2 regions of the Luteibacter sp. 9133 genome follow, and region 2 is predicted to be linked to the other one. Evidence: predicted binding sites of a transcription regulator. Region 2 holds the regulator's gene; the other holds the start of a gene.

The links. Region 2 encodes FliA, which starts transcription of late flagellar genes. Its sites were predicted from a motif close to TAAAGTTTNNCNNNCNNNGGCCGATAA; they were not measured.
Region 1: the regulator FliA is predicted to act here: its motif matches at 2,813-2,839, upstream of FA87_RS05710 (chemotaxis protein CheW).

The regions. Positions count from the first base shown of each region.
Region 1 is NZ_JUHO01000001.1:1,327,442-1,331,650, reverse strand. Features, by position in the region: gene FA87_RS05720 (protein-glutamate O-methyltransferase) at 1-440, opposite strand, end outside; gene FA87_RS05715 (methyl-accepting chemotaxis protein) at 444-2,162, opposite strand; gene FA87_RS05710 (chemotaxis protein CheW) at 2,247-2,762, opposite strand; gene FA87_RS05705 (chemotaxis protein CheA) at 3,140-4,209, opposite strand, start outside.
Region 2 is NZ_JUHO01000001.1:3,176,918-3,181,126, forward strand. Features, by position in the region: gene FA87_RS13780 (chemotaxis protein CheA) at 1-1,152, opposite strand, end outside; gene FA87_RS13785 (protein phosphatase CheZ) at 1,160-1,801, opposite strand; gene cheY (chemotaxis response regulator CheY) at 1,812-2,213, opposite strand; gene FA87_RS13795 (RNA polymerase sigma factor FliA) at 2,267-2,998, opposite strand; gene FA87_RS13800 (P-loop NTPase) at 2,995-3,870, opposite strand; gene flhF (flagellar biosynthesis protein FlhF) at 3,941-4,209, opposite strand, start outside.

The DNA of each region.
Region 1 (4,209 bases), 1.8 Mb from region 2:
TCCATGGCCTCGGCCAGCACCATGGCGATGGCGTACGGTTCTTCGCCCGTGGAGCAACCGGCCGACCAGATGCGCAGGCGTCCACCGTTGCGCTTTTCTTCAAGCCAGCGTGGCAGGAGCTCGTCCACGAGCAGGTCGTAATGGTGCATCTCACGGAAGAACGAGGTGACGTTGGTGCTGATGCAGCTGGCCAGTTCACCCAGTTCGCCGTCCGGATCGCGACGAAGCAGATCGCAGTACGCCGAGAAACCGTCGAGGCGCAGCGTGCGCAGCCGGCGGAGCAGACGCCCCTGGACCAGCTGGCGCTTATGCTCGCCTAGCGAGATACCGCAATGCTGAAGCACGAAGTCGCGAAGGAAGGCGAAGTCCGCGTCGCCCAGGCTCGGGCCCGCTGCGCTCGCCGGTACGACGCTGTCGCCGTTGTTGACGAGCGCATTCATCGATCAGAACTCCTTCCAAACGCCGGAGTCAGCCGACTCGGCGGGACGCGACGGACGCACGGGGGCGTCCGGCGTACTGCGCACCGCGGCGAACACCGTTTCCATCTCCTCCTGCGTGGCGTCCTTGCGCGGCGCCCTGGCGGCCGGTGCGGAAGCCACTGTACCGGTGACCTGGAAGAACGACACCTGACGGCTCAGCTCGGTCGCCTGCTCGTGCATGGCACGGGCGGCGGCGGCGGATTCTTCCACCAGTGCGGCGTTCTGCTGGGTCATCTCGTCCATCTGCAGCACGGCGTGGTTGACCTGGTCGATACCGGCCGACTGCTCGGAGCTGGCGGCGGCGATCTCGGCGACGATGTCGGTCACCTTCTTCACGCTCTCGACGATCTCGGCGAGCGCCTTACCGGACTGGTCGACCAGCTCGGAACCGGCCTTGACCTTGCTCGCGCTGTCGTTGATGAGGCCCTTGATTTCCTTGGCCGCACCCGCCGAACGCTGGGCGAGGTTACGCACCTCGGTAGCGACCACGGCGAAGCCGCGACCCTGCTCACCCGCACGCGCGGCTTCGACCGCGGCGTTGAGCGCCAGCAGGTTGGTCTGGAAAGCGATTTCGTCGATGAGGCTGACGATGTCGGAAATCTTCTTGCTGGAACTGTTGATCTCGCGCATGGCGACAACGGTCTGGGCAACGACTTCGCCGCCCTTCTCCGCCTGCTCACGTGCACCGCGGGCCAGCTGGTTGGCGTGGCTGGCGTTCTCGGCGTTCTGCTTGACGGTCGAGGTCATTTCTTCCATCGACGAAGCGGTTTCTTCCAGGCTGGACGCCTGTTCCTGCGTGCGCTGCGAGAGGTCGTCGTTACCGCGCGAGATCTGCTGCGCGGCGGTGCTGACCGACGAGGAACCGTGACGCACTTCGGTGACGATGGCGCTGAGGCGCTCGTCCATCGCGCGGAACGCGCCCTGCAGCTGGCCGAGTTCGTCCTGACGGGTGACCTGCACGTCGTGACCCAGCTTGCCTTCGGCAATCTGGTTGGCGACGTTCACGGTGACCGACAGCGTGCGGAGGATCGAGCGGATCACCAGCACGCCGATCAGCAGGCTGACGATCAGGCCGAGCGACAGCGCAATGATGCAGAAGGCACGGATCGTCTTGTACTGGGCGGCCTGCTTTTCATAGATCGCCGCGGCTTCGTCGCGCTTGGCGGTGACCAGCTTGGCGAGCTGCGCCTGACGATCCATGAGGATCGGGCGGACGGACATCTCCATGACGTCGAGCGCGCCCTCGTCACCCTGCTTGAGGGCGTCGAGCATGTCGTTCTTGGCCGAGTTGTACTCGTCGTTGGACGACTGCCAGCGGTCGTAGAGCTTCTTGATCTCCGGCGACATCGGCATCTTTTTGTAATCGTCCTTCAGCTTGGCCATCTCGTCCTGGAGCTTCTGGAACTCGGCAAGCTTCTGGTTGACCTGATCCTTCTCGGACACCTTCGCCGCGGCTTCACCCATGACCACGAAGGCCATCAGGGCGCGCGTGCTCACCTGGCTGAGCATCTCGGACGGAACGAGTTCTTCCTCGTAGACCTTGCGCAGGCCTTCGTTCTGAAAGTACATGGCACCGAGGCCGACGGCGGCGCCGCCGATCAGCATGACGCCCAAAAGACCGAGCACACCGTAAAGGCGTCCACGGACGGTCAGGGCGGGCATCTTGAACTTGAACTTATTCATTGCGATTCCAATCGGCAAAGTGCGGCAGTGGCAAACCGGGCATCTCACGCCACGGCGACCGAAGCCGCCACGGCGCCTCTACGCTCAGGCGACGGCTTTGACGTCGGTGGAAGCCAGCGCGGCTTCCAGCATCTGGGCGTCCTGCGGCTGCAGGAGACGGTCGACGTCGAGCAGCAACACCATGCGCTCGCCGACGGACGTGAGGCCCTTCAGGTATTCGGTATCGACGGTGGTGCCCATGTCGGGAACCGGACGGATGCCGCCGGGAGCGACCTCCACCACGTCGGAGACGGCATCGACCACCACGCCGAACTGACGGCCGTTGACCATGACGATGACGGTCACGGTGGTGGCGGTGTATTCCTCGCGCGCCAGATTGAAGCGCAGGCGAAGATCGAGCACCGGCACGATCGCGCCGCGCAGGTTCAGCACACCCAGCACATAGGACGGTGCCTGCGGGATGCGCGTCACCGGTGTCCAGCCGCGGATTTCGCGGACGGCGAGGATATCCACCGCGTATTCCTCGTTACCGAGGTTGACGGTCAGGTACTGCGCGGCCTCGTCGGACGCGTCGATGGCGGTATTGGCTGCTTGATTCATGTCGTTCCCACGGCGGATCGGATCGGCGGTTCGGGACCCCTTCCCTTGGGGTATCGGCTATTCCGGTGGGGACTTGAGGGGCAATTTTGCGGTGCCGCATCCGGTGGGGTGTGGGGGCGTGATGGGGGTGGGACAGTCGGGGATGGGGAGCCGGAATGGGGAACCGGGGGTGCCGCTTCATTGCTTTGTCGGCTTTTCGCGCGCAGGGCGCGCTCCTACCGCGCGGCGGTACACCGCACGGGGATACCTGACGGGGTGCCGCACGGGCCACCGCACGGGAGTACAGCACGGTGTTAACGCATGGGGCACCGCGCGGCGGGGATGGCCGGCGGCTGTAGGAGCGCGCCTTGCGCGCGACCCCGTTCAACCCACGGCGATCAGGCTGCCTTGCGACGCGCCTGCAGACGCACCAGCCCGGCGACGTCGGCGATCAGCGCGACGGAGCCGTCGGCCAGAATCGTCGCGCCGGAGATGCCGGTGACCCGGCGATAGTTGGCTTCCAGCGACTTCACCACCGCCTGCTGCTGGCCGATGAGTTCGTCGACGAACAGACCGATGCGACTGCCCTCGCCTTCCACCACGATGACGATACCGTCGTCGATGGCACGGCGCTGACCGGCGCAGCCGAACGCGTCGAACAGCCGCACGATGGGCAGCCAGTGATCGCGGAAGCGGAACAGCTCGCCGCCGCCCGCCACGCTGCGAATCGCATCCGGCTTCACCTGCACGGATTCGACGATGGAAACCAGCGGCACGATGTAGGTTTCTTCACCCACCGCGGCCGTCAGGCCGTCGATGATCGCCAGCGTCAGCGGCAAGGTGATGGTGAAGGTGGTGCCTTTGCCCTCGACGCTGCGGATACTGACCGTACCGCCCAGGTCCATGACATTGCGACGGACCACGTCCATGCCTACGCCACGACCCGAGAGGTCGGTCGTGGCGGCGGCGGTGGAGAAGCCCGCTTCGAAGATGAGGTCGGCCACGGCGTCGTCGGACATGTGATCGCCCGAGGCGATGATGCCGCGCGAGACCGCCTTGGCGACGATGGCCTCGCGATTCAGACCCGCACCGTCATCGGCCACTTCGACCACGATGGAACCGCCGCGGTGGAAGGCTTCCATACGCAGCGTGCCCGTATCGCCCTTACCAGCGGCCTGGCGTTTAGCCGGTACTTCGAGGCCATGGTCGATCGCGTTGCGGACCAGATGCACCAGCGGGTCGCCGATCTTCTCCAGCACCGTCTTGTCGAGTTCGGTGGTTTCGCCGCGCATGTCGAGCACGACTTTCTTGTCGAGCTTCTGCGCGAGGTCGCGGACCAGACGCGGGAAGCGGTTGAACACCGTGCTGATGGGCAGCATGCGGATGCTCATGACGCTTTCCTGCAGTTCGCGCGTATGGCGACCCAGCTGGGCCAGCCCCTGGCGGAACATTTCCAGCTGCGAGGCAT
Region 2 (4,209 bases):
TTTACCGAGCTGGCGGGCGAGGTCACGAATGATGCGTGGGAAACGGGAGAACAGTTTGCCGACGGGCTGCATGCGCATGCGCAGCACGGCGTTCTGCAAGTCTTCCGCGACGCGCTCCAGCTCGCCGATGGCACGTTCCATCGGATCGTTGCCGCCGCGCGGTGCGAGGCTGGTGAGGCGGTTGCGTACGAGCACGAGCTCGCCCGCGGCGTCGACCAGGCTGTCGAGACGATGCGTGTCGACGCGAACCGTCGTGTCGGCGGCGGACGCGGCGCGCTTTTCGCCAGCCGCGGCGGGCGCGGCCTTCGCTGCGGGAGCAGCCACTGCCGGCGGTGCGGGTGCAGCGACGGGAACCACGGCGAGCGCAGGCGTGGATGCGACAACAGGCGCCGCACCACCGACCGCACCCGGCGCTGCCGTGCCGTGAAGGGAATCCAGCAAGGCTTCGAATTCGTCGTCGCTGATCGCGTCGTTGTTCGACGGCAACGGTGCGGCAGCGACCACGGGTGCGGGCGTCGGTGCCGATGCGGAAACAGCTGCGCTGTCCGCGCCTGGCGCCCCCGTGCCGTACAACGAATCGAGCAGCGCTTCGAACTCGTCATCGTTGATCGTCGCGGACGAGGCCGGTGCCGGCGCACGGTCGGTGCGCGCGGCGTCGAGCATCGCCTCGAATTCATCTTCGATCGGGTCGTACGCTTTCGGCGCGGAAGGTGCCGCGACCGGCGAAGAGATCGGTACCGCCAAGGCAACGGGAGCCGCGGATACGGCACGACCGGGAATCAGCAGCCGGTCGAGCAGCGAACGCGGCGCGGGCTCGATCGGCACGCCGCCATCGGCGGCGCGCATCATGTCGTTGAGCAGGTCGAGCGACTCGAGCAGCGCATCCATGAAGGCGGCGTTGAGCACGATCGTGCCGTTACGCGCTTCGTTCAGAAGATCTTCGCCACGGTGGCACAGCTCCACCATGGGATTGAGCCCAAGAAAGCCCGCACCGCCCTTCACGGTGTGGAACGCACGGAAGACCGCGTTCAGCAGCTCCGTGTCGTTCGGCGACGCTTCGAGATCCACGAGCTGCTCGCCCAGGCTCTCGAGCAGTTCGCGCGCTTCGATCAGGAAGACGTTGAGCAGCTCGTTGTCCAGCTCCACGCTCATAGCGGGCTCAGAATCCGAATTCGCTGAGGAGGCGATCCACCTCGTCCTGGCTGACCTTGTCCGCGGCCGGCGCATTGCCGCCCGCGAGCGAGCCGGTCAGACGGACCAGCTCGACCAGCGACGACTCGACCTTGGCCATGAACGCTTCGACCTGCGCCACGCGCTGACCGGAAAGATCCTGCCACGACTGGGCTTCGACCATTTCGCCCAGGCCGATGTCGCAGCTCTGCGCGAAATCGCCCACGCGCACGGCAAGCGCCGTGGCATTGGCGCCGAACGCCGGATCGGCGTGATCGAGCACGAGCACTTCGTCGGCCTGCTTCGCCAGCGCCTGGGCCTGCGGACGCAGCTTTTCGCTGAAGTCCAGCGTGCGGTGCGCGGCGGTCGAGCTCATTTCCAGCACGTCACGCAGATGCTTGCGCGCATCGCTCATGTTGCCCGGCACGCCGTCGGTCGAAATGTCGGAAGCGAGGCGGCGCACGGATTCGTGCAGGTCGCGCGCAAGGTGGCCCAGCGCCAGGAACAGGTGCTGCTCGCGGCTGCGGATCAGGTTGTCGAGTGCCTTTTCGAAGGCGGCGCCGTCGTCGGCCTCGAGCAGCTCGCGCAGTTCGGGGACGACCTCTTGGCCGGGGGAGAGCATCGTATTCATCGTTATTCCCTTAGCCCGCAGCCGCGGCGAGTCGTTCGAAGATCTTGTCGAGCTTTTCCTTCAGCGTGACCGCCGTGAAAGGCTTGACGACGTAGCCGTTAACACCGCTCTGCGCGGCGGCGATGATCTGATCGCGGTTGTTTTCCGCGGTCACCATCAGCACCGGCAAGGACTTCAGACCGGCATCGGCGCGGATAGCGCGAAGCAGGTCGATGCCCGTCATGTTGGGCATGTTCCAGTCGGTGACGACGAGGTCGATCGGCTGCGAGCGCAGCAACGCGAGCGCCGCGTTACCGTCTTCGGCTTCCTGGATGAGCGTGTTGGTGAAACCCAACTCGACCAGGAGATTCCTGACGATGCGCCGCATGGTGGAAAAGTCGTCCACCACGAGGATCTTCATGTTCTTGTCCAAAACTGCTCTCCGCCACGTGCTTTTTCTTTACCGGCGACGGCACCGCGATGCCGTCACTGCTTGTCTTTCCAACCCGTCATGCGTGCACGCAGGCGAATCAGGGCCTGACCATGGATCTGGCACACGCGCGACTCGCTCACACCCAGTACCACACCGATTTCTTTCAGGTTGAGCTCTTCATCGTAGTACAGCGACATCACCAGCTTCTCGCGTTCCGGCAGGCCGTCGATCGATTGCGCCAGCGCGTCGCGCAGGCCGTTCTTCTCGAAGTTGCCTTCCGGGCCCGAGGCGTCGGGGTCCGCGACGTCGATCGCCGCGCCTTCGTCGCCTTCCGGCGCCGTGAGGCTCAGCAACCGCGCGCTCGCCGCGTCGGCCAGAATCTGGTTGTACTCCATGGCGTCGATGCCCAGCCGCTTCATCACTTCCGCGTCTTCGGCGTCGCCACCCGTTTCGTTCTCGATCTGCCTCGTTACTTCAGCCACCTCGCGCAACTTCCGGTGGACGGAGCGCGGGGTCCAGTCCGTCTTGCGCAGTTCGTCCAGCATGGCGCCACGAATGCGGATGCCCGCATAGGTCTCGAAGCTGGCCGCGCGAGTCGGCGAGTAATTTCTTGCGGCCTCGAGCAGTCCGATCATTCCGGCCTGCATGAGGTCATTCGCGTCCACGCTTGGCGGCAGGCGGCCCATCAGGTGATAGGCGATCCGGCGCACCAGGGGTGCATGCGTTTTAACCAGTTGATCCGCTGGAACTCTAGTGATTTCAAGGTATTCGCTAGCGACACTCACAGCGGCAGCCCTCCCCCCATGTGGTTCCGTTCGGCGAAAAAGCCGATGCGACCCTGCACCCGGGGTTCGGGTTCACCCCATGTATCGACCGACCGGGCCAGATTCTTGAATCCCACCGCCGAGCGGCTGCTCGGCCAGGCGTCGACCACGGCCGCCTGACGGCGGATGGCCTGACGCAGGTACTCGTCGTGCGGAACCATGCCCATGAAATCCAGGGACACGTCCAGGAAGCGGTTGGTCACGCGGGCCAGCTTCTCGAACAGCTGACGGCCTTCCTGCGCATGGCGGACCATGTTGGCGACGATGCGGAAGCGGTTCACGTCGAACTCGCGGCTCATCACCTTGATCAGCGCGTAGGCGTCGGTCAGCGAGGCCGGCTCGTCGCAGACCACGACCACCACTTCGTCGGAGGCTGCCGCGAACATCGACACGCTGTCGGAGATGCCGGCGGCGGTGTCGACGATCAGATATTCGGGGGCGACCGGGTATTCGTCGAAGGCGCGGATCACGGCGGCGTGCTCGATATTCGGCAGCTGCGCCATGCGGCGCGCGCCCGAGGTCGCCGGGATCACCTTCAGGCCGTGGTTGGCGTGGAGGATCAGGTCCTCGATGCGGCACTCGCCTTCGAGCATGTGGCCCAGATGGCGCGTGGGCTGCAGGCCCAGCAGCACGTCGATGTTCGCCATGGCCAGATCCGCGTCCAGCAGGACCACGTCACGGCCACCCATCGCGAGCGCCATGCCGAGGTTGACCGCCACCGTGGTCTTGCCCACGCCGCCCTTGCCGCCCGCCACCGCGATGCTGCGCGTGGGACGACGGTCGGCGAGCCAGTTGAGCCCAGCAGCCTGGGTGGAATCGACGTGTGTGTTCATGAAGGAATTCACTGCCGTGAAGGGGTGTGCGGATGCGGATGCCGTGGTCACGTTACTTCAGTTCCCGGTGTCAGGCGATGGCTGGCGCGGTGGAGAAGCCGAAACGGTCGGCGAGAATCGCGTCGTCCGGTTCGTCGGTGCGCTGCTTGACGAGTTGAGCGGCCAGGCAGACGAGTTTGCGCGCATCCGCGGAGGCGATGTCTTCCGGCACGCGCTGGCCATCCGTGGTGTAGTCCAGCGGCAGTCCGTGGCGGATGACGGCCGACAGGGCACCGCCGATCAGCGGGGCCTCGTCGAGCTTGGTCAGAATCGCGGTCTGCGGCGCCAGCGGCGCGTAGG